Regions from separate parts of the Ornithinimicrobium pratense genome, predicted to be linked through region 1. Evidence: predicted binding sites of a transcription regulator. Region 1 holds the regulator's gene; each other region holds the start of a gene.
What was found. Region 1 encodes HrcA, which represses chaperone genes, less so after heat shock. Its sites were predicted from a motif close to TTNGCACTCGNNNNNNNCGAGTGCNAA; they were not measured.
Positions count from the first base shown of each region.

Region 2: FY030_RS10440 (DNA polymerase III subunit beta family protein) is a predicted target of HrcA. The motif match lies at 6,602-6,628, and genes of this name have one in related genera.
Region 3: FY030_RS15970 (Hsp20/alpha crystallin family protein) is a predicted target of HrcA. The motif match lies at 4,501-4,527, and genes of this name have one in related genera.

Region 1 covers NZ_CP044427.1:2,058,681-2,068,575, forward strand. The annotation lists gene FY030_RS09400 (PhoH family protein) at 1-793, opposite strand, end outside; gene FY030_RS09405 (MFS transporter) at 839-2,194, opposite strand; gene FY030_RS09410 (16S rRNA (uracil(1498)-N(3))-methyltransferase) at 2,191-2,940, opposite strand; gene dnaJ (molecular chaperone DnaJ) at 2,940-4,067, opposite strand; gene hrcA (heat-inducible transcriptional repressor HrcA) at 4,196-5,221, opposite strand; gene fumC (class II fumarate hydratase) at 5,382-6,788, opposite strand; gene FY030_RS09430 (DUF3097 domain-containing protein) at 6,897-7,760, shown strand; gene FY030_RS09435 (DUF4870 domain-containing protein) at 7,767-8,219, shown strand; gene FY030_RS09440 (hypothetical protein) at 8,636-9,349, opposite strand; gene FY030_RS09445 (hypothetical protein) at 9,349-9,895, opposite strand, start outside.
Region 2 covers NZ_CP044427.1:2,268,377-2,278,271, reverse strand. The annotation lists gene recA (recombinase RecA) at 1-789, shown strand, start outside; gene FY030_RS10465 (regulatory protein RecX) at 789-1,463, shown strand; gene FY030_RS10460 (DUF5709 domain-containing protein) at 1,468-2,019, opposite strand; gene FY030_RS10455 (sulfite exporter TauE/SafE family protein) at 2,121-2,873, shown strand; gene FY030_RS10450 (YoaK family protein) at 2,870-3,619, shown strand; gene miaB (tRNA (N6-isopentenyl adenosine(37)-C2)-methylthiotransferase MiaB) at 3,627-5,162, shown strand; gene FY030_RS16400 (hypothetical protein) at 5,309-5,464, opposite strand; gene FY030_RS10440 (DNA polymerase III subunit beta family protein) at 5,584-6,591, opposite strand; gene FY030_RS10435 (PGPGW domain-containing protein) at 6,769-7,317, opposite strand; gene FY030_RS10430 (GNAT family N-acetyltransferase) at 7,405-8,199, shown strand; gene FY030_RS10425 (hypothetical protein) at 8,205-8,627, shown strand; gene FY030_RS10420 (hypothetical protein) at 8,624-9,343, opposite strand; gene FY030_RS10415 (DUF4393 domain-containing protein) at 9,523-9,895, opposite strand, start outside.
Region 3 covers NZ_CP044427.1:3,471,992-3,481,886, reverse strand. The annotation lists gene FY030_RS15995 (Na+/H+ antiporter subunit D) at 1-1,052, shown strand, start outside; gene FY030_RS15990 (Na+/H+ antiporter subunit E) at 1,052-1,738, shown strand; gene FY030_RS15985 (MrpF/PhaF family protein) at 1,735-2,169, shown strand; gene mnhG (monovalent cation/H(+) antiporter subunit G) at 2,166-2,519, shown strand; gene FY030_RS15975 (MATE family efflux transporter) at 2,577-3,920, opposite strand; gene FY030_RS15970 (Hsp20/alpha crystallin family protein) at 3,975-4,454, opposite strand; gene dnaB (replicative DNA helicase) at 4,868-6,673, shown strand; gene FY030_RS15960 (class I SAM-dependent methyltransferase) at 7,238-8,035, opposite strand; gene FY030_RS15955 (IS256 family transposase) at 8,244-9,491, shown strand; gene FY030_RS15950 (hypothetical protein) at 9,581-9,883, opposite strand.

The DNA.
Region 1 (9,895 bases):
GCTCCGGGGAGGTGTTCTGGGCCTCATCCAGGATGATGAAGGCGTCGTTCAACGTCCTCCCCCGCATGTAGGCCAGAGGCGCCACCTCGATGGTGCCGGCCGCCATCAACTTGGACATCGACTCGGGGTCAACCATGTCGTGCAGGGCGTCGTAGAGCGGGCGCAGGTAGGGGTCGATCTTGTCGGTCAGGGTGCCGGGCAGGAAACCCAGCCGCTCCCCCGCCTCGACCGCGGGCCGGGTCAGGATGATCCGGTTGACCTCCTTGGCCTGCAGGGCCGCGACCGCCTTGGCCATCGCCAGGTAGGTCTTGCCGGTGCCGGCCGGGCCCAGCCCGAAGACGATGGTGTGCGAGTCGATGGCGTCGACGTAGTGCTTCTGGTTCAGCGTCTTGGGCCGGATCGTGCGCCCTCGGCTGGAGACGATGTTCATCGTCAGCACGTCCGCCGGACGGTCGGAGGTGGCCGCCCGCAGCATCCCGATGCTGCGCTCCACAGCGTCGCGGTTCAGTGGCTGCCCGCGGCGGACGATGGACAGCAGCTCGTCGATGAGCCGTTCGGCCAGGGCGAGCTCGGCCGAGTCCCCCGTCAGCCGGAACTCGTTGCCGCGCACGTGCACGTCGATGCGCGGGAAGGCCCGTTCGATGGTGCGCAGCAGCTCATCGCGAGGGCCGAGGAGGGCCACCATCGGGACCTCGTCGGGGATGACCACGGTATGCGTGGCCGGGGCGTGGTGGGCGGCAGGCCCGGGGAGGCCGGTCTGTCCGAGGGGTTCAGGATGCTCGACATCGGTCATATCAGGGCCCAGTCTAGTGCTCAGGGCTGCAACAGCCCTGCGACCTCAGATCGGGGGACGCGACCGGCCCGCCGCCACGACGGAGACGGCACCGACGACGCACGAGACCACGAGGGTGCCGACGAACGCCGCATGGGGTGCTGCGGCATACGTGAGCCCGAACACCACGCCCGTGATCGCCAGGGCGAAGGCGCTGGTCAACGCCTCACCGACCTGCAGGGCCGAGGAGTTGCGACCGATCTCGCCCGGGGGCGACAAGCGCATGGTGAGCAACGAGGTGGTCGGGTAGGCGGCGCCCAGGCCGAGGGTGGCCAGGCCGTAGATCACGATCACGGCCCAACCGGGCCACGCGGCCCAGACCGCAAGCGCCATCACCACCATGAGGGTGGCGTAGATGCTCGCTCCCGCCACCATCACGCGGTAGCGGTCGGTGGCCGGGCCCAGCCGGCCCTGGAAGAACGAGCCGAGGGCCCAGGCGATGGAGGCCACGGCCAGGATGGCCCCGGCCCTCGCCGGGGAGTAGCCGTGCTCGTCCCGCAGCATCAACGGCAGGTAGGCCTCAGCGGCCACCAGGGACCCACCCAGGGCGGCGCGGACCCCGATGACGGAGGGCAGGCCCCGTGCCAGCCGCAGCGCACCGCGCGGCAGCAGCCGCCAGCTGGCCAGCCCCAGCAGCAGCAGGGCGACCGCGCCGATGACCCACTCGCGGCCATCCACCGACTCACCGGCGAGGTTGAGCACACCAACTGCTGCAGCGGCCACCACGGCCCAGCCGATCGTCGCCGGCCGCAGGAACGGAGCCTCGTCGCTGGGGTAGGTGCCGCGCAGCGCGGGCCGCAGCACGAGCAGCGCCACCGCCACCAGCGGGGCGACACCGAGGAAGACCCAGCGCCAGGACAGGTAGTGGACCAAGGAGCCGGTGAGGAGAGGGCCGACCAGGCCGGGCACCACCCACGCGGCGGCGAGCAGGGAGAAGACGGCGGGGCGGGAGACGTCGGGGACCCGCTGGGCGATGACGACGTAGAGCGCGACCGTGGACAGCCCGCTGCCCAGCCCCTGCAGCCCACGGCCGACGCTGAACAGCTCCATCGTGGGGGCCAGGCCGGCGACGAGCAGCCCGAGGGCGAAGGTCAGGGTGCCGGCGAGGACGACCGGCCGGGGCCCGCTACGGTCCGACCACCAGCCGCTGATGATCATCCCGACGATGCTGGCGGCCACGGTGGCCCCGAAGGCCATGCTGTACAGGTGGTAGCCCTGCAGCGCCTCGGCGATCGTCGGCATGGCGGCGCCGACGGCGATGTACTCCAGCGCGAAGAGGGCGATCAGCGCGGTTGCCCCGATGGAGGCGGAGCGCAGCTGCGGGCTGAAGAGGGAGGGCGCGGGGGCGGTGTCGGTGGTCACCGCCACCTGCTCCGGGCGTTGAGGACGGCGAGGGCGGCGGGCCCGGCGCTGGAGGAGCGCAGGACGGTCCTGCCCAGCCGGACCGGCTGGGCGCCCGCCGCGGTGAGCGCGGTCAGCTCCTGCGCCGCGATCCCGCCTTCGGGGCCGACGACCACCAGCACCTCCCCCTGCTCGGGCAAGGACACCTGGGCCAGTGGCTCCTCGGCCTCCTCGTGCAGCACCACGGTGAGCGCGGACTCGGCGACGCGTCGGACCAGCTCACCCCTGGTCACCAGGTCGGCGACGACAGGGACCCGGACGCGGCGGGACTGCTTGGTGGCGGCCAGCACGGTCTGCTGCCACTTGCGGTGAGCCTTCTGCGCCCGCTCGGCCCGCCAGCGCACGATCGAGCGGTCAGCCTGCCACGGAACCACCTCGTCGACGTCCAGCTCGGTCGCGGCCTCGACCGCCATCAGGTCGCGCTCGCCCTTAGCCAGGGCCTGGACCAGGACGAGGCGGGGCTGCGACTCCTCGACCGTCCACAGCGAGTCGACGCGCAGCTGCAGGGCTGCGCGGTCGGCCGCGGTCACGGTGCAGGACGCGGCCCGGCCCTGACCGTCGGCCACAAGGATCTCCTCACCGACGCCGAGTCGCTGCACGTCGGCGGCGTGCCGACCCTCGGGGCCGTCCAGCCGTAGGGCGCGCGGCCCGCCCTCGTCGTCGGCGTCGAGGCTGCCGACCGGCACGAGGAACAGGGGCGCGGTCATCACCTGCCCCTCAGGGCTTCCCAGAGCTTGCTCTTGCGTCCGTGACCGGGCCCGTTGGCGCCCATGCGACCGGTCGGGCGGGTCTCCTCCCGGCTCTCGGCCAGCCGGGTGAGCAGCTCGCGCTGCTCGTCGGTGAGCCGGGTGGGGACCTTGACGTCCACGTGCAGGACGAGGTCTCCGCGGCCCTGCCCACGCAGGTGGGTGACCCCGAGCCCGGGCAGGGTGATGGTCTCGCCCGGCTGGGTGCCCGATGCCAGCTCGATCTCCTCGAGGCCGTCGAGGGTCTCCACGGGCAGGGTGGCACCGAGCGCCGCCGCGGTCATCGGCACCTCCAGGGAGCCGTGCAGGTCGTCACCCCGCCGCTGGTAGGTCTCGTGCGGCTCGACGGCGATCTCGACGTAGAGGTCCCCCGGCTCCCCACCGAAGGGCCCGACCTCGCCCTCACCGGTGAGCTGGATCCGGGTGCCGCTGTCCACCCCGGCCGGCACCCTCAGGGTGAGGTCGCGGCGGGTGCGGACCCGGCCCTCCCCGGAGCAGTCGAAGCACGGGTGCTCGATGACGTCGCCGTAGCCGCGGCAGGCCTGGCACGGACGGGAGGTCATCACCTGGCCCAGGAAAGAGCGCTGGACCTGCTGCACCTCGCCGCGGCCACCGCATACCTGGCAGCTGCGGGTGCGGGAGTCTGGCTGCGCGCCGGAGCCGGTGCAGGTCTGGCACAGCACGGCCGTGTCGATGTGCAGGGTCTCCTCGCCACCGAAGACGGCGGTGGCCAGGTCGATGTCCAGCCGGACGAGCGCGTCATGGCCGCGCTGCACCCGAGTGCGGGGTCCGCGGGTGCCGGCGGCGGTGCCGCCGAAGAAGGCGTCCATGATGTCGCTGAAGGTGAAGCCCTGGCCGAACCCACCGGTGGAGCCGCCGTAGGGGTCCTGGCCCCGGTCGTAGGAGGCCCGCTTGGCCGGGTCGCCGAGGACGTCGTAGGCCTGGCTGACCCGTTTGAACTCGGCCTCGGCGTCCGCGCCGGGGTTGACGTCCGGGTGCAGCTGGCGGGCCTTGCGGCGGTAGGCCTTCTTGATCTCTTCGGGGGTGGCCTCGCGGGGCACTCCAAGATCGGCGTAGTAGTCGTTCACGGCGTGGGGCGTCCTCAGCTGGTCGCGGTCGGAAGGGCTTCGGCAGGTGGTGGTTTCGCGGGTGGTCGAGCGTGTGCAGGTGACGTGGGGCTAACGACGGGGGCACGGCAGGTATGCCGTGAGATCCCTCACTCGTCCAGGATCTCGGTGACGTAGTGCGCCACCGCGCGGACGGCGACCATGGCCTGGCCGTAGTCCATGCGGGTCGGTCCGACGACCCCCAGGTTGCCGGCACCACCGTAGGCGGTGGCGACGACGGAAGTGGTGCGCAGCGGCGCGTAAGGGTTCTCCGCGCCGATCGAGACGGTGACGCTATCGCCGTCTCCCTCGGTGATCGTGGGCACGGCCTGCAGCAGCCGCAGCAGCACCACGTGCTCCTCCAGGGCCTCCAGGACCTGGGACAGGGTGGTCGGAAAGTCGCTGCCGACCCGGGCCAGGTTGGCGGTGCCGGCCAGCACGACCCGCTCCTCGGTGCTCTCCTCGGTGGCGTCGGCGAGGGCTCTGGCCACAGCCTCGACGAGTGGCCGGTCTTCGGGGGCCATCCGCTCACTCACCGTGGCCAGCCGACCCGGGACGGCGGTCAGCGGCTGGCCGACGGCCTGCTCGTTGACCAGGTTACGCAGCCCCGCGACCAGCTCGGCCTCGCTGCTCAGGTCACGGCCGGTCTCCACCATGCGCTGCTCGACGCGCCCGGTGTTGACGATGAGCACGACCATCAGCCGGGCGCCGCCGACCGGGACCAGCTCGATGTGCCGCACGCTGGACCTGGTCAGGCTCGGGTACTGCATGACCGCGACCTGCTGGGTCAGGCCGGCCAGGAGCCGGGTGGTCCGGGCGACGACGTCGTCCAGGTCCACCGCCCCCGCCAGGAAGCGCTCGATCGCCGCACGCTCGGCCTTGCTCATCGGCTTGACCTGCTGCAGCCGGTCCACGAAGATCCGGTAGCCAGCGTCGGTCGGGATCCGTCCGGCGCTGGTGTGCGGCGCAATGATCAACCCCTCGTCCTCCAGCGCCGCCATGTCGTTGCGCACGGTGGCGGCCGAGACCCCGAGCTGGTGGCGGTCCAGCAACGCCTTGGACCCGACCGGCTCGGAGGTGCGCACGTAGTCCTGCACGATGGCGCGCAGCACCTCTAGTCGGCGCTCCTGGCTCATGGCTCCTCCTCCCACGTCGGCGGCCGGCCCGGACCAGGCGCGACGGACGGCGGCGCGGTCCGAGGCACGGCCAGGCTGGCACTCGATTGCTTGGCACTCGATGCTCCCGAGTGCTAAGTCTACCCCGGAGGCGCAACTCGCCCGCCGCCCAGACGCGGCCTCAGTCGACGTGACGGGGGCGGGTCATGTCGATCGGCACGACCCAGGCGTCGAACTCCTCCTCGGTGACCTGGCCGGAGGCGATGGCCGCCTCGCGCAGCGTCAGACCCTCCTTGTGGGCCTGCTTGGCGATGGCCGCGGCTGCGTCATACCCGATGTGCGGGTTGAGCGCAGTGACCTGCATGAGGTTGCTGGCCAGGTTGGCTTCGATCCGTTCGGTGTGCGGCTCCAGCCCTACTGCGCAGCCGTCGTTGAAGGCGCGGCAGCCATCGCCGAGCAGGCGGATGCTCTCCAGGACGGCGTGGACCATGACCGGCTTGTAGACGTTGAGCTGGAAGTTGCCCTGTGTGCCGGCGAAGGCGACGGTGGCGTCGTTGCCGAAGACGCGGGTGGCGACCATGGTCAGCGCCTCGGGCTGGGTCGGGTTGACCTTGCCCGGCATGATGCTGGAGCCCGGTTCGTTCTCGGGGATGACGAGCTCGCCGATGCCGTTGCGGGGGCCAGAGGCCAGCCAGCGCACGTCGTTGGCCATCTTCATCAGCGCGCCGGCCAGCGTGCGCAAGGCCGCCGAGGTCTGCACCAGGGCGTCGTGGGCCGACAGCGCGGCGAACTTGTTCTTGGCGGAGACCAGCTCGAACCCGGCCTCCTCGCCCATCTTCCGCGCGGCCAGGTCCCCGAACCGCGGGTGGGCATTGAGTCCGGTGCCCACCGCGGTGCCGCCGATCGCCAGCTCGTGCAGCCCGTCCCCGGCGTGGCGCACCTCGCGCATCGCGTAGTCGATCTGGGCCACCCAGCCACCGATCTCCTGCCCCAGGGTGATCGGGGTGGCGTCCTGCAGGTGGGTGCGGCCGACCTTCACCACGTCGGCGAACTCCTCCCCCTTGGCGGCCAGGGTGTCGCGCAGCAGGGCCACGTCACCCTCGAGCCGGTCCCGCAGCTCCAGCAGCACGGCGATGTGCATGGCCGTGGGGAAGGTGTCGTTGCTGCTCTGTCCCCGGTTGACGTGGTCGTTGGGATGCACGGGCACCTTGCTGCCCAGCTGGCCGCCGGCCAGCTCGATGGCCCGGTTGGAGATGACCTCGTTGCTGTTCATGTTGCTCTGGGTGCCCGAGCCGGTCTGGAAGACGACCAGCGGGAAGTGGTCGTCCAGCTCCCCGGCGATGACCTCGTCCGCGGCGCGGACGATGAGGTCGGCGACGTCCGAAGGCAGCTCGCCGAGCTCGGCGTTGGCCTGCGCGGCCCCCTTCTTCAGGATGCCCAGGGCCTTGATCACCGGGCGGCCCCAGACGAAGGTGTCCCGGCCGATGGGGAAGTTGTGGATGCTGCGCTGCGTCTGCGCGCCCCAGTAGCGGTCGGCGGCGACCTCGACCTGCCCCATGCTGTCCGTCTCGATGCGTGTCTGGCTCATGGCCTCATCGTAGGAGGGCCTGGCTGCAGGTCTGTGGCCGCGCCCGCCGTCATCGCCCTCCGCGCGCCTCACCCGTCGCAACCGTCACACCACCTAGCGTCGGACGGCGTGACGGACAGGTATGGAGCAGACGTGCTGACCGGTGACTGGCGCGCGCCGAGGCGCGGACGGGCCCAGCAGGTCGAGGCGCAGACCGGGCTGGTGGTCGAGGACGTCGACACCGGCTGGTGCGGAGCCGTGGTACGGGTGGAGAAGGCGGGCGGGATGCAGGTGGTGCACCTGGAGGACCGCCGCGGCAAGGTCAAGGGCTTCCCGCTCGGGCCCGGCTTCCTCCTCGAGGGCTCCCCTGTCGTGCTCACCGCCCCCACCGCCGAGCGCCGGGCCCAGGTCGCGGCGGCGAAGCAGGCGGCCCGCCGGACCGCGAGCGGGTCGGTCCGGGTCAACGGTCAGCCCGCCCGGGTGGCCAGCGGCTCACGGATCTGGGTCGAGGGCCGGCACGACGCCGAGCTGGTGGAGAAGGTCTGGGGCGACGACCTCCGGGTGGAGGGCGTCGTGGTGGAGATGCTCGACGGTGTCGATGATCTGGCGGGCGAGATCCGCCGGTTCGCGCCCACGGCGCAACGGCGCCTCGGGGTGCTCGTCGACCACCTCGTCCCGGGCACCAAGGAGAGCCGGATCGTCGCAGCGGCGGAGAAGGTCAGCCAGCACGTGCGGATCCTCGGTCATCCTTACGTCGACGTCTGGCAGTCGGTCAAACCGGCCCGGCTGGGCCTGCAGTCGTGGCCGGTCATCGAGAAGGGTCGCTCATGGAAGCACGGGGTGCTGGCCGAGCTGGGCTGGCCGCATACCTCGCAGACCGATGTCGCCCTGGGGTGGAAGAAGATCCTGTCCTCCGTGCGTTCCTACAGTGACCTGGAACCTACGCTGCTCGCCAGCGTCGAAGAGTTGATCGACTTCGTGACGGTTCCCTGACAAGGAGTGAGTGTCTTGACGCACAATCCCTACCCCCAGCAACCCCCTCTCCCGCAACCCGGCGACCCACGCGGCTACGCCGCCGCCCCGAACCCGGCGAACAGCGAGGAGCGCACGATGATGCTCGTCGCCCACCTGTCCGCCCCGGCGGCCATGCTGCTCAGCGTGGGCTGGCTGCCCTTCCTCGGCCCGCTGCTGGTCTGGCTGTTCTACCGCGAGCGCAGCGCGGCCGTACGGACGGCCGCTGCCGGCGCGTTCAACTTCAACCTGACGATGACCATCGCCTCGGTGCTGACCTGGATCAGCGTCTTCGTCACGTTCGGCATCGGCCTCATCTGGGCGGTTCCCATCTGGGTCGTGCTGTTCATCGTCCAGATCTGGGTCCACGTGCGTGGCGCGCTGGCCGCCTCCCGCGGCGAGGTCTACTCCTATCCCCTCCAGATCCGCCTGCTCAGCTGACGCCTCTCGGCGTGTCACCCCCGACACGCTGAGGGACGCGGCCCCGCCCGCACCAACCCCTTGCGCCCGGTGCCGGGCAGGAGTAGAACTCTCCTACGCACTCCTCACGGAGAGCGGATCGCAAGACTCGTCGAGGATTCGATGATCCGGCCGGGTGCCTGCACCCCGCCGGTGACCCCTCTGGTGATGCAGGGGAGAGCCTCGGGCACCTTCGCGATCGTCCGGTGCATCACCACTGGTCGTGGCCCGGTTGGCAGACTCATACTCTGCGAACCGGGCCACATCCATCTCTTGGCTCAGGCCCTGCTGGCTCATACCCGACAGGGACTGACGTCATTGTGGGGCGCCTACCCGACGGATCGACAGAGCACAGGTGGCGTGTCGGTGAACCCGCCTCCCCGCGCCGACGATCCGCGCTACTTCTTGCGGGGCCTGAGCGGCGAGGGCCCGGGTGTCCACGGCACGACGATCTCCTGTTCCGCGGCCCGGACAGCCAGCCCTTCGGCCCGGTGTCCGGCGGACACCATCGCCTCCTCGATCGCCCGGGCCAGCTTCTCCGGCCGTGGCGTCCCCAGGATCCACCACGCGTAGGGGGTCCTGCTGCGGGCGCGGCCAGACGACACCGTGTTGGGCGTCTCCAGCAGGCCCGGGATGTGCAGCCACGTGCCCGCGTCGGTGGCGCTGTCCAGACCGTTCACCGCCAACGACCGGTAGGCCAGCGGTCCCGTCCCGATCCGGTAGAGCGGACTGACCTGCGGCATCCCCCGGTGCCGCGAGATCAGCTGGCTGCGGCGCAGCACCCGCACCCGGTTCGGGTCGACGCTTGTCCAGGGCACGACATACCGGGCCGTCCGGGTGGGTCCGTAGCCCAGCACCAGACCGTGCTCGCAGACGCGGTGCCGCTCCAGGATCCCCGGCAGCGCGAAGGCCGACCAGAACAGGAGCAGCAGGGAGAGCATGGCGAGGCGGAACCAGAGCGGGTCGTCCGGGACGGTGATCCAGTGCCAGGCGACGAAGGCCACGGTGAGGAGCAGCATGACCGTGCCCGAGAGGGGCCCGGGCCAACACCGGAAGGTCGACAGGACGCGACCCATGTCCGTGCCTCGCAGGGGCTCCTGGGGCTGCGCCATCAGCTCTCCTGCAGCAGCGAGTGGACGAACTCCTCGATCGCGTCGAAGCCTTCCCCGCGGAACCGGATGAGCCCGTCCGCCTCACGCTGGGACAGGTAGCTGCCCTCCGGACCGGAGTAGAGGCCTGCGAAGGTGGTCTCGTCGGGCACTGCGGGATCGGTCCGGCTCAGGGTCACGGCGACGAGGGCCTGACCGACCGGCTCGAGCCGGGGGTCATGCCCCTGGACCTCGTCAACGGTGAGGCGCAGGTCGAACTCGGGGACCTGCGTCTGGGGGTCCACGCCCGACCAGGCCATCAGGGCCAGCGCCGTGTCCTCCGTGGGAGCGAGCACGAACTCGTGAAAACCCTGTGCGGTGATGAACTCGGCCAACCACCGCTCCTGCTCCTGCTCGTAGAAGACGATCCAGTCGGTCCCCATCGTGGTGGTGCGCTCGGCGACCACCATGGACGGCGCGTGCCGCCGCATCCCCAGCAGGGTCCAGACTTCTGGGGGCGAGGTCTGCTGGAGGGTGCCCTGGACGTCGTCGAGGGGCAGCGCCTCGACG
Region 2 (9,895 bases), 210 kb from region 1:
TTCATCGACGCCGAGCACGCACTGGACCCCGACTACGCCAAGAAGCTGGGCGTCGACACCGACGCGCTGCTGGTCAGCCAGCCGGACACCGGTGAGCAGGCGCTGGAGATCGCCGACATGCTGATCCGCTCCGGCGCGCTCGACATCATCGTCATCGACTCGGTCGCGGCCCTGGTGCCGCGGGCCGAGATCGAGGGCGAGATGGGTGATAGCCACGTCGGTCTGCAGGCGCGGTTGATGAGCCAGGCGTTGCGCAAGATCACCGGTGCGTTGAGCTCGACCGGGACGACCGCGATCTTCATCAACCAGTTGCGCGAGAAGATCGGCGTGATGTTCGGCTCCCCGGAGACCACCACCGGTGGCAAGGCGCTGAAGTTCTACGCCTCGGTGCGCATCGATGTGCGCCGCATCGAGACCCTCAAGGACGGCACCGATGCGGTCGGCAACCGCACCCGCGCCAAGATCGTCAAGAACAAGGTGTCCCCGCCGTTCAAACTGGCCGAGTTCGACATTCTCTACGGCCATGGCATCTCCCGCGAGGGTGGCCTGATCGACATGGGCGTGGAGCACGGCTTCGTGCGCAAGTCGGGCGCCTGGTACACCTACGAGGGCGAGCAGATGGGTCAGGGCAAGGAGAACGCCCGCCAGTTCCTCAAGGACAACCCTGACCTGGCTGACGAGATCGACCGCAAGATCAAGACCAAGCTGGGGATCGGCGTCGTCGCGAGCGTCGAGGACCTCCCGGCCGGGGTGGACCCGGTCACCGGTGAGGTCTCGGTCGACTTCTGATGGGCCAGGCAGACCGGCTGTCTGCGGCTCGAGAGGCGCTGGCCGCTGCAGAAGCGGCTGCCAGCGCCTCCGGCCTGCGGCCGGCCGGAGCCAAGGCGGGAGCTGACGGCACCGACTCTGGTGCCTCCGGTGCTGGCCGCGCCGCCGCCACCCACCCTGGCGCCTCAGGGTCTGGGGCTGCGACGTCGGAGCCGGATCCCCACGACGTTGCCCGCAGGATCGTGCTGCGCCAACTGGCCATGGGCCCGCGCACCCGCCGTCAACTGGCGGACAAGCTGCGCGAGCGAGACTGCGACCCCCAGGTGGCGGCCCGGGTGCTGGACCGGATGACTACGGTCGGGCTGGTGGACGACGAGGCCTTCGCCGAGATGTGGGTCCGCTCCCGCCAGGAGACCAAGGGGCTGGCGGCCAGCGCCCTGCGCCATGAGCTGCGCACCAAGGGCATCGCCGAGCACCTGATCGACGAGGCCCTGGCGGAGATCGAGCCCGAGCAGGAGAAGGAGCAGGCGCGGGCCCTAGTGGCCCGGCGGCGGCGCACCATGGGCGGGCTGGACCGGGAGGTGCAGACCCGGCGGCTGGCCGGGTTCCTCGCCCGCAAGGGTTACGCGCCAGGGGTGGCCTACCAGGTCATCCGCGAGGCAGTGGACGACCTGCCCGAGCACGCCCGGGACTAACGGCTCACTGTTCCTCGTCGACGAGCACGGCCTGCGGGTCCCACTCCACCTCGGCCAGAACGGCGTCGCTGCTGCCGAGGTCCTCCCCGCCGGCATCGTCGACGTAGTGCATGGCCGACTCCTCCGGGGAGTCCCAGCTGGTCGCCTGGCCCTCGCGGGCGATCAGCCGTGCCTCCCGGTCGGGGAAGCGACCCTCGTCGGGAGCCACGATGCGCCCGACCCGCTGCTGCTCGTTGCCGTAGTAGTCCAGCTCGGCCCGGATCGCGTCGGGGTCATCGCCGCCGATCCAGCCGTCGTCCTCGGCGTCCATCCCGGACTCGTCGCGCGGGGCGCCGTAGGCCGAGGAGGGGTCCTCATCCTCCTGCCGCACTCGCACGTCGATCGTCTCCTCGGCGTAGGCGTTGGACCACTGGTAGCGCTCACCAACCCGGAAGCCTCGGTCCAGCACATCACCTTCGCCATCGAGGGTGTCGCCGGGCTGTAGCTGGTCCTCAGCGTCCACGCTATAGACACCGAACTCATCACCCATCGTCTCGCGGTCGGCCTGGTCGCTCATGACGTGCTCCTTTGCGCGCGGTGACTGATCGTGTCTTCACCCTAGTCCTGCTCCGGACGCCCCACGACGCGGGCCGACGTTACGTCAGCCACACTGTCCCGGTGTCTTGGTCGATCCTGCTCCTCGTGCTCGGCGCCGTCGTCCTCGGCGCAGGGCTGCAGCGGGTCTCGGGGATGGGGCTGGGGCTGGTGGCGGCCCCGACCCTGTCCCTCCTGCTCGGCCCCGTGGCTGGCGTCACCTTGAGCAATGTCGCCGCCGTGGCCGCAGCCCTCGTGCTGGCCGTGGTGATGCGCCGCGACATCGACTGGCGCCGGTTCCGCAGCGTCGCGCCGCTGCTGCTCGCCGGATCGGTTGCCGGGGCCCTGGTGGTCCGCACCGCGGACACCGCCGTGCTGGACACCGTGCTCGGGGCGACCGTGCTGGTGGCGATCGCGGCTGCGCTCGGCCTGCAGCGCCACCTCAACGCCACAGGTCGGTTGCCGGCGTTGACCTCGGGCGCGCTGGCCGGGTTCATGAACACCACGGCCGGGGTCGCCGGTCCGGCGATGACCGTCTACGCCGTCGCCTCCCGCTGGGGACACCGCTCCTTCGCCGCCACGCTGCAGCCGGTCTTCCTGCTGGCCAACCTCGCCTCGGTCATCACCAAAGGGCTGGCCGGGGCCACTCCTGCCGCCGACGTCGTGCCGTGGTGGGCCTGGGGGGTCGCGGTGGCCGCGGTGCCGGTGGGCATCGGGCTCGGGACCGTGCTGGCCAGGCGGGTGAGCCTGCGCGCTGCCCGCTCGGTCGCCCTCACCGTGGCCACCGCCGGGGGCGTCGTGGCCCTCGTGCGTGGTGTGCTGGGATTGGTGTCGTGACGGTCCACCCCCGCCACCTGCTGCAGCTCGCTGCCGGGCAGCGGGATGAGTGGACCAACCGGCACCTGGCCTACCTGCTCGCCTGGGTGGCCGGAGTGCTCAACTCCGTCGGTTTCGTCGCCGTAGGCTTCTACACCTCTCACATGACCGGCATCGTGGCCACCGTCGCCGACCAGCTCGTGCTGGGCGGAACGCACCTCGTCCTGTTCGGTGCGGTCGCCCTCGCGGCCTTCATCCTCGGCGCGATGGCTTGCGCCCTTCAGTTCAACTGGGCCCGGCGGCGGCACCGCCGGGACCGCTTCGCCCTCGTCCTGTTCGTCGAGGCGGTCCTGATCCTCATCGTCGGCGGGCTGGCCGAGGAGGTGACCTGGGCGCACCGGGAATGGCTGATCGTGGCCACCCTGGGCTTCGTCATGGGGCAGCAGAACGCCCTGATCACCAAGGTCTCCAACGCGACCATCCGCACCACCCACATCACTGGGATGGTCACCGACATCGGGATCGAGCTGGGCAAGATGACCTACCTCAAGCGTCCCGGCGACCCCGACCCGGTCCGGGGCGACCCGCACAAGCTGCTCATGCTCTCGATCCTGGTGGCCCTCTTCTTCGTCGGTGGGGTGCTGGGCGCCCTGGGCTACCTGGCGATCGGTTTCCCGGTCCTGCTGGTCCCGGCCGCGCTGCTGCTGCTGGTGGCCGTGCCGCCCCTCGTCGGCGGCCGGTTGCCGTTGGCAGAGCACGTACCCTAGGGGTGCGATGACCATCACCACCAAGACGTATGACGTGCGCACCCACGGGTGCCAGATGAACGTGCACGACTCCGAGCGCCTGGCCGGGCTGCTGGAGACGGCCGGCTACACCGACCTGGCCAGCCTCCCGCCCGCGCAGCGGCCAGAAGTGGCCGACGTGGTCGTCTTCAACACCTGCGCGGTGCGCGAGAACGCTGCCAACAAGCTCTACGGCAACCTGGGCCAGCTGCGCCCCGCCAAGCTGAAGAACCCCGACCTGCAGATCGCCGTCGGCGGGTGCCTGGCGCAGAAGGACCGCTCCACCATCGTCGAGCGGGCCCCCTGGGTCGACGTCGTCTTCGGCACCCACAACGTCGGCTCGCTGCCGGCGCTGCTGGACCGCGCCCGGCACAACAGGGCGGCCGAGGTGGAGATCCTCGAGGCGCTGGAGACCTTCCCCTCCACGCTGCCGACCCGGCGCGACTCGGCCTACTCCGGCTGGGTGTCGATCTCGGTGGGCTGCAACAACACCTGCACCTTCTGCATCGTGCCCGCCCTGCGCGGCAAGGAGAAGGACCGCCGGCCCGGTGAGATTCTGGCCGAGGTCGAGGCGCTCGTGGCCCAAGGCGTGGTCGAGATCACCCTGCTGGGCCAGAACGTCAACACCTACGGTGTGGAGTTCGGCGACCGGCTGGCCTTCGGCAAGTTGCTGCGCGCCTGCGGCCAGGTCGAAGGACTGGAGCGGGTGCGCTTCACCAGCCCGCACCCGGCCGCCTTCACCGACGACGTCATCGCTGCGATGGCCGAGACCACCAACGTCATGCCCAGTCTGCACATGCCGCTGCAGTCCGGCTCGGACCGGGTGCTGAAGGCAATGCGCCGCTCCTACCGATCGGCGCGGTTCCTCGACATCCTGGACCGGGTCCGGGCGCAGATCCCCGACGCGGCGATCACCACCGACCTCATCGTCGGCTTCCCGGGGGAGACCGAGGAGGACTTCCAGGACACCCTGGACGTGGTCCGCGCCAGCAGGTTCTCCAGCGCCTTCACCTTCCAGTACTCCATCCGCCCCGGCACGCCCGCCGCCGAGATGGACGACCAGGTGCCCAAGAAGGTCGTCCAGGAGCGCTTCGATCGGCTCATCGAGCTCCAAGAGGAGGTCTCCTGGGCGGGCAACCGTGAGCTCGAGGGCCGCGAGGTCGAGGTGCTCGTGGCGCCGGGGGAGGGTCGCAAGGATGCCGAGACCGAGCGCCTGTCCGGCCGCGCCCGCGACAACCGCCTGGTGCACTTCGCCGTCCCCGAGGGCCTCGACCGTCCCCGCCCCGGCGACGCGGTGACCGTTCAGGTCACCTACGGCGCACCCCACCACCTCATCGCCGACTCCGGCGTGCAGAGCGGGGTGTATGCCGTGCGCCGGACCCGCGGTGGGGACGCCTGGGCCGCGCTCCAGGAGGGCGGCACCCCGGGGGCGGTCCGCAAACCCACGGTGAGCCTCGGCATACCCACCGTGGGAGCCCCGCCAGCGCGCGAGGTGACGGCCCCGGCCTGCGCGGTCGCGGACTGACCTGCTGACTGCCCTGGCCTACGGACGCGACCCGACCGCGGCATCATGGTGAGCTGGCCGTGACGCCGTCACCCCGGACGATGCACCAGCGTCTGGGCTTTCGGCTGGCGTCACCGGGCGCCCTCAACGCAGCCTGGCGACGCACGTCACCCGGACAACGCCGTGAGCCGCCCATACTCCGACGCGCACGCCGCACAGTCGCAGAGGGTGAGCTTGTGCATGGTGCCCGCGTTCCAGACGGTCCCGGGCGGGTAGAGCGGCTCAGACCGTCCGGAGGGGCTGGCGAAGGTGTCGATGAGCACCGGCCGAGGATCGACGTCACCATCGCCGAGGCAGCAACGGCACCCGCTGTAACCGCGGTCCCCGCCCGAGTGCGACGTAGCCCTGTGCCCGCACGTGCGGCACAGGTGCATCAGGACGCTCATGAGCGTTCCGGAGCGAGCGGCATGACGAGCGCGACCACGTCAAGGTCACCGGGGGAACGGACGACGAGGGGTGCGATGACGCCGTCGGCCGGCAGGAGCACCTGGCCGTCGGGGACGTTGCTCACCGCATCCCAGAGGAAGCCGCGGTCGACCAGGACGCCGCCCAGGTTCACCGCCACGTCGTCCCCGTCGAGCGCGGCGTGCAGCTGCTCCGTGGGCAACGGCCGCAGCTGAACCCCGTGCTCCAGGACACGGCGGTAATCCGGATAGGCCTCGTCCAGCCCTGTCAGCCGCAGCTCCTCCTCCCCGGAGCGCACGACCAGCAGCTCCTCCTGAGCCGCCAGGGTGAGGGAGCCGTGCCGACCCGAGAGCCAGGTGGTCAGCCGGTCGACCTCGCCCGTCGGCAGCAGCACCGATCCCACCTGTGGCTCTGCCGCGCCGGCCCGGTGCCAGCGCCCGGCCACCACCATCCGGAAGCGGTCCGTGGCCACGACCGTCAGCTCCTCGCCCACCTCGACCAGCACGCTCATGAGGGCCGGGAGCTGCGGGTCGGTGCCGACCGCGTGCCGCACGGCAGCGAGCAGGGCGAGCAGAGTGGGAGCAGCCACCTGGGAGGGGGGCCCGCCGGCCATCGCCTTCCCGAACATGGGCTCGGCCAGCGCGTGATGCAGCTGCGCCAGCTGGCGGCGCGCGTCATCCAGCCCCTCCTCGAGCCGTCTCAGGTGGGCCGAGAGCAGGTCGCGGGCGCTGTCCAGATCCCCCTGCCGGAGGGCCTCGAGCGTGGCGGCCATCTCGGCCACCGGCATCTGCACCCGACGCATCCCAGCGAGGATGCGGGCCTCCAGCACCTGCCCGGGGGAGTAGCGGCGGTAGCCTGACCAGCTGTCCACCCACGCAGGTGTGAGGACCTGGGCGCCGTCGTAGAAGCGCAGCGCGCTCACTGTCAGTCCGCTCGCACGGGAGAGCTCACCGATGGAGAGCAGCTGCTCGGGGTCCGTCGTCATGACTCCACGCTGAGGTCTCGACCTGGGTGAGGGTCAAGGCGCGGCCTGCACAGGATCACCGTGGACAACGTTGACCGGCGGCACTGGTCTGGTGCGGTGACCGGGTCTGGCAGGTCCACCGCTGCCCAGGGACTGGCGGGCCGCAACGTGAGCCGTCGAGCCGAGGCGGCGGCGGGGTCACGCACTCCGTCGCCAGGGTGTCCCCTCCCGGCGCATCCGGCGCAGCCGGTGCCGGGCTCTGCGCATCGCCGAGGAGCGGGCTCGGTGTGCCTCCTCGAGCCGCTCGACCGCCTCCATCGCGTCCGGCTTGCGGTAGAACCGCAGGACGGTGAAGACCAGCAGCGCCAGGGCGATCACGGCCGACACGGTGAGGGTGACGCCGACCGAGACCCCGCCGAAAAGCCACCACTTCTGCGGCAACGGCCACCAGCCCGGCGCGGCCGGCTGCACCAGCCAGAGCACCCCCAGCGCGAGCAGGGTCAGCGCGGCCAAGGAGGACGCGACGATCCGGGGGGCGGTCCGCACCCCCTCCGCGGCGCCCCGCCAGGCCTTGACCCGCACCGGCTGCACCATCCGCCGGGCCCACCGATACTGGGTCGACAAGATGGCCAGCCCGGCGAAGGTCAGCAGCAGGCCCGGCCCGGGCAGAACGAGGGCGAGCAGGCCCGTGACCAGGACGACCCATCCGAGGATCTCCAGACCAAGGCGCTTGGCGGTGGCGCTCACGCCCCAACCCTAGGTCGCGATCCCGGACGTTTCCTGGGGGACCCCACGCGGTCGGTGGGCTGCCCGGTGCGTGCCATCCTTGACCCCGTGATCTGGGCATGTGTGGACCGCACGACGCTGCTGGAGCGCACCGGCGACCCCTTCCTCCGGTATGCCGCGCCCGCGGACGTGCTCGCTGTCGCCGGCCCCCTGGGCTGGGCCGCTCTGGTGCGGTGGCGTCCGTTCGGACACTGGGGAGGCGCGGCCGTCATGGCACCGGGTGCACCCGTCGGGGCGGAGTCGGACGCGCTCTCCGTGCTCGTGGCCCGGGCCGAGGAGCAGAACGTCTCCCCAGAATGGTTCTCCACCGCGCCCGGGCGTGAGCTGGCGCCGCCACCAGGTTGGCAGGTGGGGACCGGCGACACGTGGGCGTTCATGTGGACCGACCGGGCCACAGACCTGCCCCCCGCGCCGCCTGGCCTGGTCGAGCTGGACGACGCCGCCGACGCCGCACGCGTCGAGGCTTTCGGCCGGAGCCACAACCGGCTGTTCGAGGGCTTCCCCGGCCGTGGGTACGCCAGCCTGTGGCTGGGCGTCGAGGACGCCGCGGGGGAGCTGGCTGCCGTCGGCGGCATCCACGTCCTGGGCTCCGGGGCCGCCCACCTGGCCGGCATCGTGGTCCGGCCCGACGTGCGTGGCACCGGCCTCGGGACCGGCCTGACCGCCCAGCTGACGCGCCGTGCGGTGGCCGCGCACGGCGCCTCCACCCTGGGCGTCTACTCCGACAACGCGGTGGCGGTGGGGCTCTACCACCGCCTCGGATATGCCGTCGCCCACCACTTCCACACCCACGGCCTCACCCGGATGCGGGTCGGGGCAGCGGTGGCATGCGACCTACGATGAGCGGCATGTCCTCCACCGAAGCCGCGCCCGAGCGGACCACCCCGCGGCGGCCCACCTCCCGCCAGCTGCTGCTGGGCCAGGTGGCCGCCGGCCTGCTGGCGCTTGAGTCGGTGATCATTGCCGGGTTCGTGGTCTTCTACGGCTACGAGGTGGCGATCGGCGAGGGGCAGGACCTGCTCATCATCATCATGTCGGCGGTGACGATGGTGGTCTTCGCCGTCGGGCTGGCCTACACCGCCAGGGGTCTGCTGCGCCGCCACCCCCGGGCCCAGGCTCCCGCGATCGCCTTCAACTTCCTGCTCATCCCGTTGGGGATCGCGATATTCCAGTTCGCCCCCTGGTGGGTGGCCGGTGGCGTACTCGTCCTCGGGGTGGGCACGATCGCGTCCGTGCTGCTCATGGGCAAGCTGGACGGCGGGCGCGACTAACCCACCTCACCCAGTCGCTGACCACCGCGTCCGGGGGGCGGGGCGACCACCTGGATCCGGGTGGTCCGGCCCCGGTGGACGAGGACGCCGCGACCTGGCACCGGCAGGTCACCGACCGGGGGGCGGGCACCTACGACCGCGCCGTCACCCGGCATACCCGGCTGCAGCACGACCGCCGTGCGGGACCGGGCCAGCTGGGGCAGCAGCCCGCGGAAGGCCGTCCCCGCCCCCTCGAGCTCGGCCGCGACGTGCAGGGCGGCTCGGGCGCCGTGCCGCGCTGCATGGCTGACCAGCAGGTCCTCAACGGGCGTGCCGGCGATCAGGTGGGCGTCATCGACGCTGACCAGGTCCCCACTGTCGAGGTGCTGGAGCCGGGCCTGGAGGTCGTGCTCCGATGGGGGGTCGCTGCCTTCAACCAGCAGGGCGGCGCCGCCGGCGGCCGCGGCGAGAGCGGTCAGCGACCGGGAACGGCCCGAGCCCGGCGGCCCCAGCACCAGGACGGGCCCGGCCGGCAAGTCCACGGCGGCGGCCTCGTCGCCGCCCACCGCCCACACCGTCGGGTCACCGTCGTGGACTCGGCGGGGCAGGGGCAGGCAGCGCAGGGGAGGAGTCTGCCCGGTCGGCGGACGCCCGCCCGGTGCGTCGGGCTGCACGACCTGGGCGACGACACCGTCCCGGGCCCGCAGCGCGCGCCCGGGCGGTTGGTGATTGGGCACCTGTGCTGCCCGCAGCCCCGGTCGTCGGGGAGCACCCAGGCGCAGCAGCGTGGGTCCTGCGCCCCGGCCCAGCCCTCGTCCAGAGCGCGGCCGAGGTCGAGCGTCTTTGTCCGGCACACCGGTAGGGCTCGTGGCCTCCTCCGCTGGGACAACCCGCATTTCATGAGGACTCCGCCCGGTCAACTAGGCGGCTTCCACACCGAGTCCTCGCCGCCATCCTCGTCACGCGGTTGAGCGCCTTCCACAACAGAATAGAACGCCTGCCCGAACGCGGTCACAACAAGGCGCCCATTGGTAGTCGTTAACTCATCAGTCTCGCTGTCTTCATACTCCGCTCGGCGCGCTGCGTAACGCGGATGATTGTCCAAGAATTGATATGCATTATCATCGGCAATGCGTACGTCATACTCGGCAATAACCAACCCGAGACGGACCCAGTTATCAATCCAAACTGCGAGTCGTTTGTCGTCAGTGGTCACAGATAGGTCTGACTGTGATCTGAGGTCCATCAGGTGGTTGTCCAAAATCCGGAAGTGCCAAGTATCTTTATTT
Region 3 (9,895 bases), 1.4 Mb from region 1:
TGCGGGCGGGGATCACCTACGTCCAGGTCTCCCTGCTGTCCTCGATGATCTTCCTGGCGGCCATCGGCCTGGTCTACGGCGCGACCGGCACGGTCAACCTGGCCCTGCTCTCCCAGCGGCTGGGAGAGATCTCCCCGGGCACGGCGGCGCTGCTGCACGTGATGCTGCTGGTGGGTTTCGCGGTCAAGGCCGCGGTCTTCCCGATGTCCGGGTGGCTGCCCGACTCCTACCCGACGGCCCCCGCACCGGTCACGGCGGTGTTCGCCGGGCTGCTGACCAAGGTCGGCATCTACGCCATCATCCGCACCCAGACGCTGCTCTTCCCGCAGTCGCGGTTCGAGGACCTGCTGCTGTGGGCGGCACTGCTGACCATGGTGGTCGGCATCCTCGGCGCGATCGCCCAGGACGACATCAAGCGGATGCTCTCCTTCACCCTGGTCAGCCACATCGGCTACATGCTCTTCGGCATCGCGCTGGGCAGCACGCATGGGTTGGGCTCGGCGATCTTCTACGTGGCCCACCACATCCTCATCCAGACCACGCTCTTCCTCGTGGTCGGGCTGGTGGAACGGGTGGGTGGTTCCTCTGACAGCACCCGGCTCGGCGACCTCGCGCGCATCTCGCCGGTCGTTGGCGTCCTCTTCTTCATCCCGGCGATGAACCTGGCCGGCATCCCGCCCTTCACCGGCTTCCTGGGCAAGGTCGGGCTCATCCAGGCCGGTGTCAGCGACGGGTCGTGGCTGGCCTATACCGTCGTCGTCGCCTCGGTGGCCACCTCCCTGCTCACGCTCTATGCCGTGGCCAAGATGTGGGGTCGCTCCTTCTGGTCGGAGAACGCGACCGGGCTGACCGGCGCGGGCCCGGTGCGCGGGGGCCACCACTCGGCCCTTGGCCTCGGGGTGCTGGTACCCACGACCGCGCTGGTCGGGGTCGGCGTCGCCCTGACCGTGGTGGCCGGCCCGCTCTTCGGGGTGGCCACCCGCGCTGCCGTGGACCTCGTGCAGCGCACCCCTTACCTGGAGGCCGTGCTCGGATCGGGGGTGTCGCTGTGATGATCAGAGGTCTGCTTTCCCCCCGCCGGTGGCGAATGTCCCCGTGGGCGCTGCTGTGGCTGACCGTGGTCTGGGTCATGCTCTGGGGCGAGGTCACCCCGGTGGCCGTCGTCGGCGGAGCGATCGTCGCGGTCATCGTGCTGTTGCTCTTCCCGCTGCCGCACGTGCTGGTGCGGCTGCGCCCTCGTCCCTGGGGGCTGATCGTGCTGATCAGCCGGTTCAGCTACGACCTGGCCGTCGCCTCCTTCCAGGTCGCCTGGCTGACGGTCCGCCCGGGCCCGACCGTCGGCGGGGTGGTGATGGATATGGAGCTGGTGGGCGACGACGAGCTGCTGCAGGTGCTCACCGGGGAGATGGTCACCCTCGTCCCGGGCTCGGTCGTCATCGAGCTGGACCCGGCTACCCGGGTGCTGACCATCCACGCCCTGGACGTGCGCACCCGGCAGGAAGCAGAAGCGGTGCGGCGGCGGATCCGCGCCCAGGAGGCGCGGGTGCTGCGCGCCCTACACCCGGACCCGGAGGCCCTGCTGGACCCGCGCCGACGCCGGGAGGCCCAGCGGACGGCGACCAGGCACGGGCCCGTGTCCGAGACGGCCGACCAGGTCAGGGAGCAGACCGGGCAGCGGGTCGAGGAGATGCGGCCCGACGAGGGTCCGCAGGCTCCGGAGGAGGAGACGCCGCGATGAACATCGACACCATCGAGACCTGGCTCACCTGGGCGATCGGCGGGTTGCTTTTCGTCTCCGCCCTGCTCAGCCTGATCCGGATCACCCTGGGCCCCAGCGTGCTGGACCGCGTCGTGGCCACCGACGTGCTGGTCTCCATCGTGGTCTGCGCGCTAGGCGCCTACGCGGCTCTCACCGACGCCTGGACCACCCTGCCCCTGCTGATCTCCTTGTCGCTGGTCGGCTTCATGGGCTCGGTCGCCGTGGCCCGGTTCGTGGCCCGGGACCGCGACATCCCGTTCGTCGCGCCCGCACCGGACCGGCTCGAGGAGGGCGGCTCGCCCGCTCCCCGGCACAGTTTGGCCCGTCGCGGCCCGCGCCGCTCCCACGCTGCCCGGGCCCATCGGGCCGCCCCCGACCACAGACCCGGACGCGGCGGAGGCCACCCGTGAACTTCTACGACGTGCTGGACGTCCTGGGGCTCATCTGTCTGCTCCTGGGGGCAATGCTCTGCGTCGCGGCCGCCATTGGTCTGCTGCGCTTCCCCGACCTCCTGACCCGCATGCACGCCGGCACCAAGCCGCAGATCCTCGGGGTCATCCTGGTCATGCTCGGCGTCGGTCTGCGGACCCGCTCGGGCCTGGACGTCGGCATGCTGGTGCTGATCACGCTGTTCCAGATGCTCACCATCCCCGCCGCTGCCCACATGGTCGGCCGCGCCGGCTTCCGCACCGGTCAGATCGCCCCCACCGACATCCACCTGGGCCGGCGAGAGCACGACCAGAGCCCCGACCACCACTAGCCTGCCACCGCAGCGAGGGCGCCCGGCACGCCATACCGAGCACGGCAGGGCACGGGGTCAGCGCTCGGCGCCGACCACCATCCAGCGATCGCCCTGACCGCGACCCCACAGCAGCAGGGCCCGGACGAGCATGAAGCCGTTGAAGGCCACCCAGAGCCAGACCAGGCCGGTGACGCCGGTGACGCCGGACGCCCAGACCGCCAGCACCATGGGGACGTAGGCGAGGGTGGCGAGCGTCTGAGCCCAGGCCAGCCACCGGGTGTCCCCGGCACCGATCAGGACGCCGTCCAGGATGAAGGCCACCCCGGCGATCGGCTGACCGATGGCCACCACGATGAGCGCAGCGGCCAGCGCGGTCCGTACGTCGGGGTCCTGGCTGAAGCCCAGGGGGATGACGCGGTGCAGGATGAGGATGAGCGCGGCCAGGATCACGCCGAACCAGATGGACCACCGCACCATCAGCTGGGTCGTCTCCCGGGTGCCGCGCACGTCCCCGGCGCCGAGCGTCTTGCCGGTGAGGGCCTGGGCGGCGATCGCCAGCGCGTCGAGCGCGAAGGCCAGTGTCGCCCAGACCGTCATCGCCACCTGGTGGGCGGCCAGCGGGCCGTCCCCGAGGCCGGCCGCGAGCCAGGTGGTGAGCAGCAGGGCGGCGCGCAGGGCGATCGTGCGCACCAGCAGCGGTATGCCGCCCAGCGCCGCCTTGAGCACCCCAGCCCCGCTGGGCGCCAGGTCCGAGCCCAGGCGGCGTGCTCCCCGGATGACCACGAGCAGCAGGTAGACCGCCATGCCGGTCTGCGCGATCACCGAGCCGATCGCCGCACCGGCGATCCCCCAGCCGACGACGTGCACCAGCACCAGGGACAGCACCGCGTTGGCGCTAAAGCCGGTCACGGCGGCGATGAGCGGGGTCCGTGTGTCCTGCAGCCCGCGCAGCACGCCGGTCGCGGCGAGCACGATGAGCATGCACGGTATGCCGAGCGCCGACCACCGCAGGTAGGTCACTGCCTCGCTGGTCACCCCTGGGCTGGCTCCGAAGAGCTCGAGGAGGGGCTGGGCCCAGACCGCCGTGGCCAGCGCAGCCAGGGCGCCGAGCAGCAGCGCCAGCCACAGCCCGTCGATGCCGGCGCTGATGGCGCCGCGGTGGTCCCCGGCGCCGAGCTTGCGGGAGACCACTGCGGTCGTGCCGTAGGCCAGGAAGATGAACAGGTTGACCGCGGTCAGCAGCACCGCGCTGGCCACCCCGAGGCCGGCCAGGGCAGCCGTGCCCAGGTGGCCGATGATCGCGGAGTCGGCGAGGAGGAAGAGGGGCTCCGCGACCAGCGCCAGGAAGGCCGGGATGGCCAGACGCAAGATCTCCCGCGCCGGGGTCGGCGCGGGAGATCTCTGGTCGTCGGTGGTCACCGGCTGATTCTGCCACCGGGCCGGGGTGGGCCCGGTGGGGCGGTCCGGCCGGCGTCAGCTGGCCTGCGCGGTCTCCGCGTGGTCGTTGCGCGAGGTGACCTCGCCCTGCACGTCCTTGGTGCCGTTCAGGCGGTTGCCGCCGGCGGAGTGCGCGACCTGGATCTTGCGGGGCTTGGCCTCCTCGGCGACCGGGATGGTCAGCGTCAGCACGCCGTCCTCGTAGCCGGCCTCGATGCGGTCCAGGGCCACGCCGTAACCGAGGGTGAGCTGGCGGGCAAAGGTGCCGGAAGGGCGCTCGTGCGAGAGCCACTGCTCCACGTCCTCCTGCTCGTGGCGCTCGGCCCGGATGGTCAGGGTGCGCTCCTCGACGTCGACGTCGATCGAGCCGGGGTCCACGCCCGGCAGGTCGATCCTGGCGACGAAGGAGTCATCCGCGCGGTAGAGGTCCATCGGCATCGCCGAGCTGGCAGGGGTGCGGAGCGTCTCAGACATCAAGCGCTCCATGTCACGGAAGGGGTCGAAACGGCTCATCATCTGGTCCTCCTTGTTCACTTGAGCCTGGGGCTGGTGGAGTGCTCGATTAGCACTCTCACCTCTAGAGTGCCAAACGTCGATCAAGGGTGCAAGTCTTCCCACCGGCCTTGGCCGACACGCCCGGGAGAACTTTTCCTCCACAGGCTGTGAGTGATGAATGCGCAGGTCAGGGCAGTGATGGGGCGGAAGTTGCTGGCTTGTCCACAGGGATGTCCACATCTGTCCCCAGGCACCCCTGCGCGTCGTCCACCCTGTGTCCACACCCGGTCCACAGGAGGATGGTGCGCTCCCTCACGGGACGGCTTACGGTGGGGCGACCGCCCGCGTGCGGGATCGGCCGTGACCCGCACCGGCGGGGTCTGTCGGTGGCCGCTGGTGTCATCGGGGCTGTCATCGGATGGAGAGGGAGGCGCATGGCGCTGAGCGAGATGGAGGTCTACGGGCCTCCGGACACCGGTGGGGGACCCGAGGACCGGTTGCCGCCCCAGGACGTCGCCGCCGAGCAGAGCGCGCTCGGCTCGATGATGCTGTCCAAGGACGCCATCGCCGAGTGCTCCGAGATTGTCCGCGCCCAGGACTTCTACCGCCCCGCCCACGAGACGATCTTCGCCGCCTGTGTCGACCTCTACGCCCGGGGGGAGCCGGTCGACGCCATCACCGTGGGCGATGAGCTGACCAAGCGGGGCGACCTGCAGCGGGTGGGCGGCACGGCATACCTGCACCAGCTCATCGCCTCGGTGCCCACCGCGGCCAATGCCTCCTTCTACGCCGAGATCGTCGCCGAGCGTGCCGTGCTGCGTCGTCTGGTCGACGCCGGCACGCGCATCGTGCAGAGCGGCTACGCGGGCGGTGACGTGGAGGAGATCGTCAACGCCGCCCAGGCGGAGGTGTATGCCGTCGCCGAGACGCGGGGCGGCGACGACTACCGCCCGCTGGGTCAGCTCATCGAGCCCACGATGGACGAGATTGAGCACGCCGCTGGTTCCACGGGGGAGATGACCGGTGTGCCGACCGGGTTCACCGACCTGGACGAGCTCACCAACGGGCTGCACCCTGGCCAGATGGTCATCGTGGCGGCCAGGCCGGCTGTCGGCAAGGCGCTCGCCCTGGACACCCCGCTGCCCACCCCGCAGGGCTGGACCACGATGGGGGAGGTCGCGGTCGGTGAGGAGGTGCTCGGCGCCGACGGTCGGCCGACGACCGTGGTCGCGGCGACCGAGGTCCTGCTCGACCGGCCCTGCTTCGAGGTGGAGTTCTCCGACGGCTCGGTCATCGTCGCGGACGAGGAGCACCTGTGGCAGGTGTCGATCGACGGCGAGCCGCAGGTCGTCACGACCAGCGTCGTGCGGGAGCGTTGGCAGGGCAGCGCGGAGGTGACCGTGGCGCGCGGTCAGGGCGCGGGCGGACTCGACGAGCAGACGTGGAGCATCGTGGAGGTGCGGCCGGTGGCCACGGTGCCGGTGCGCTGCATCCAGGTGTCGAACGCCGACCACCTGTACCTGGCCGGCCGGTCGATGATCCCCACCCACAACTCGACCTTCGCCCTGGACATTGCCCGGTCCGCGGCGATCAAGGCGGGTATGCCGACGGTCGTCTTCAGCCTGGAGATGAGCCGGACCGAGATCACCATGCGCCTGCTCTCGGCGGAGTCGGAGATCCCGCTGCAGAACATGCGCAAGGGCACCATGCGCGATCGGGACTGGACCCGCCTGGCCGAGACCCAGGGGCGGATCACCGACGCACCCCTCTTCATCGACGACTCCCCGAACATGTCGCTGATGGAGATCCGGGCCAAGTGCCGCCGGCTCAAGCAGCAGCACGGGCTGAAGTTGGTCATCGTCGACTACCTGCAGCTGATGAGCTCGGGCAAGCGGGTCGAGTCCCGCCAGCAGGAGGTCGCCGAGTTCTCCCGTGCGCTCAAGCTCCTGGCCAAGGAGCTCGAGGTGCCGCTTATCGCGCTCTCCCAGCTCAACCGTGGTCCCGAGCAGCGCACCGACAAGAAGCCGCAGATGAGCGACCTACGTGAAAGTGGTTCGATCGAGCAGGACGCGGACGTCGTGATCCTGCTGCACCGCGAGTCGCTCTACGAGCGGGAATCCCCGCGGGAGGGCGAGGCCGACGTGATCGTGGCCAAGCACCGCAACGGCCCGACGGACACCGTGGTCGTCGCCTTCCAGGGGCACTACAGCAAGTTCACCAACATGGCCAGCAACTTCTGACCTGCTTGGTGGAAGACGAGCGAATTGACCACGGGCGTCAGCAGGGGGTCACGACGAGCAGGTCGTCGTCACTCGGGGTGGCACGCAGGGCCCGGTCGAAGGCGTCAAGGTCCAGGCAGCGGTCAAGGTCCTCTGGGTCCACGCCTGGGTATCGTGGGTCGCCCCCGCGCTCCAGGCACGCCTGCGCGGCATCGGACTGCCGGGCGCGGTCCAGGTACGGCTCTGGGTCGATCCGGACGTCACGGCCGGCAGCTACGAGCTTGGCCAGGTACTCGGCCAGCCGCCAGATCTTCGTCCCCCTCCGCGCAGCAGGGCGTCGGGGTGCCGCCCCTCGCGTGCAGACATCGCGGTCTCGACGTCGGGGGCGAGCAGCAACCGACTGGCCCCGCTGGACAGGCACCAGGGCGCCGCAGTGAACGCCGGATCACGTCGATCATCACTTCTATGGGTCAATGGCACGCTATGCATTGACCCAATTTTCAGTTCTCTCGATATCGTTCGTCGCCAGAGCTCCGTTGCGGTCAGTCCACACCGCTGCGAGCGGGACATTCGAGGGTCAGCCTGTCACGATCGCTGGGCGAGCACGACCCACTCCCGGTCCGGGCGGTCCGGGGCGTCGCGGACGTCCCGGATGGTGAAGCCGGCCGCGTCGAGGGTCCGCTCCAGGTCGGTCATCGACCGGAAGACCAGCGTCGACTCGCTGGGCACGACCGTGCCGTCAGGCAGCGTGTTGTCGGAGCGGAAGGTGACGTAGGGCTCCTCCACGCGGACCAGCTCAAAGGTGTCCCGCACCTCTCCCACGCCCTCGACGTGGTAGGCCGAGGAGCCCCACCGCGCCCACTCCTCCCAGGCGCGACGCTGGGGGATGCGGGTCTCGAAGACCAGGTGCCCGCCGGGGACAAGCACGTCGTGGATTGCACGCAGCGTGCCGAGCCATTCCTCGTCGGTGAGGAAGACCTGGGCGACGTTGCCGGTCATCACGGCCAGGTCGGCGGGCAGATCGGTCTGATGCCCGCCGCGTCGGTTGGTCTCCTGACCGCCGGAGGAGCTCGTGTCCTGGACGAGTGCGGGCAGGCTTTCAGCGGTCCCGTGCACCCACCGGACCTGCTCGGCACCTGCCTTGGCACGGGCCACGTCGAGCATGGCGCCGGCGGGGTCCACCCCGGTGACGGCATACCCGCGGCCCGCCAGCAGGATCGCCAGCACCCCAGTGCCGCAGCCGACGTCGACCACCGAGCGGCCGCCGAGTTCCTCAACGATGGCGGCGTAGTGGTCGAGGTCCTCCCGCGAGCCCTCTGCCATGTCGTAGATTGCGGCGGATAAGGGGTGGTCGAACTCGTTGGCCTGGTTCTCGTCAGTCACGGACCCGATAGTTCGCGACCACCACGGCCCGGGGCAACCCAATATTGACGCCCACCGAGCAGGACCGGGCTGTGGGCTCAGTTGAGTCCCGCATAGTGGTGTAGCGCGGTCGTCGACAGCGTCCTCGGCGTGTACGTCGGACGAGGACGCGGCCACCGCGTGATCCTTCGAGTGAACCTCTCACAGCACCCTCGAACGGAGTCACACGATGACCGCACCTCACATTGTCGACCCTGCCGGCCTGCTCGGCGAAGCCCTGGCCGAGGCGAGCCCGGATCTGATGCGGCACCTGCTGCAGTCGATCATCAACACCCTGCTGTCCGCGGACGCCGATGCTGTCGTCGGCGCCGAGTACGGACGTACGAGCCCCGACCGCCTCGCCCAGCGCAACGGCTACCGGCACCGGCCCCTGGACACCCGGGTCGGGACCCTGGATGTCGCGGTCCCCAAGCTGCGCAAGGGTACCTACTTCCCCGAGTGGCTCCTCGAGCGGCGCAAACGCGCGGAGTCCGCGCTGATCACCGTCGTGGCTGACTGCTACCTCGCCGGGGTCTCCACCCGGCGGATGGACAAGCTCGTCAAGACCCTCGGCATCGACTCGTTGTCCAAGTCCCAGGTCTCCCGCATGGCCGCCGACCTGGACCAGCTCGTCGAGGACTTCCGCCACCGCCCTCTCGGCGAAGCCGGCCCGTTCACGTTCGTGGCCGCCGACGCGCTCACGATGAAGGTCCGCGAGGGCGGGCGCGTCATCAACGCCGTCGTCCTGCTCGCGACCGGCGTCAACGGCGATGGGCACCGCGAGGTCCTCGGGATGCGCGTGGCCACGGCAGAGACAGGCACGGCGTGGAACGAGTTCTTCGCCGACCTCGTCGCCCGCGGCCTGTCCGGCGTGCGGCTGGTGACCTCCGACGCGCACGCCGGGCTGGTCGAGGCGATCGCGGCGAACCTGCCCGGCACGTCCTGGCAACGCTGCCGCACCCACTACGCCGCCAACCTGATGTCCGTGACACCGAAGTCGATGTGGCCAGCGGTCAAGGCGATGCTGCACTCGGTGTACGACCAGCCCGACGCCCCCGCCGTGCACGCCCAGTTCGACCGGCTCATCGACTACGTCACCGACAAGCTGCCCGTCGTGGCCGAGCACCTCGGCGAAGCGCGTGAGGACATCCTGGCCTTCACCGCCTTCCCAAAGGACGTGTGGACCCAGATCTGGTCCAACAACCCTGCGGAGCGTCTCAACAAGGAGATCCGCCGCCGTACCGATGCCGTCGGGATCTTCCCCAACCGGGCCGCGATCGTCCGCCTCGTCGGCGCCGTCCTTGCCGAGCAGACCGACGAATGGGCCGAAGGGCGCCGCTACCTCGGACTCGAGGTCCTGGCCCGCTGCCGCCTCAACATCGTGCCCACCACCAACCCAGAGATCGGAGCTGACCAACTACCCGCACTCACCGCCTGACCCCCATCATCGAAGGAGCGCAGCGCTATGTGATGTCTCAGTTCATCGTGCACGGATGTGTCTCAGGACATCGTGGACGCAGGTGTGTCTCATGACTTCGTGGACGATCGCCTCTCGGTGGGGCCGTGCCAGCCGCGGCGACGGGTCGGCTTGTCGTAGGTGGCGATCGTCTTTCCAGCCGGGTCGCTGATGGCCACGGTGGTGGCGTCCCAGGTGATCGTCACTTGCTCGCCTTGGCGTTTGTATCCGGCGTAGAACTTGCAGGCGAGAATGCCGACGTACCCGCCTTTGGAGACGGTGCGCTGCGCGGTGCCGACGGTGCCAGCTGAGGGGTTCTGTGCGGCAGTCTTCATCGGTGTGCCCTGGCGGGCGCTGCGCGGCCCGTAGTACATGCCGGTGGTCGC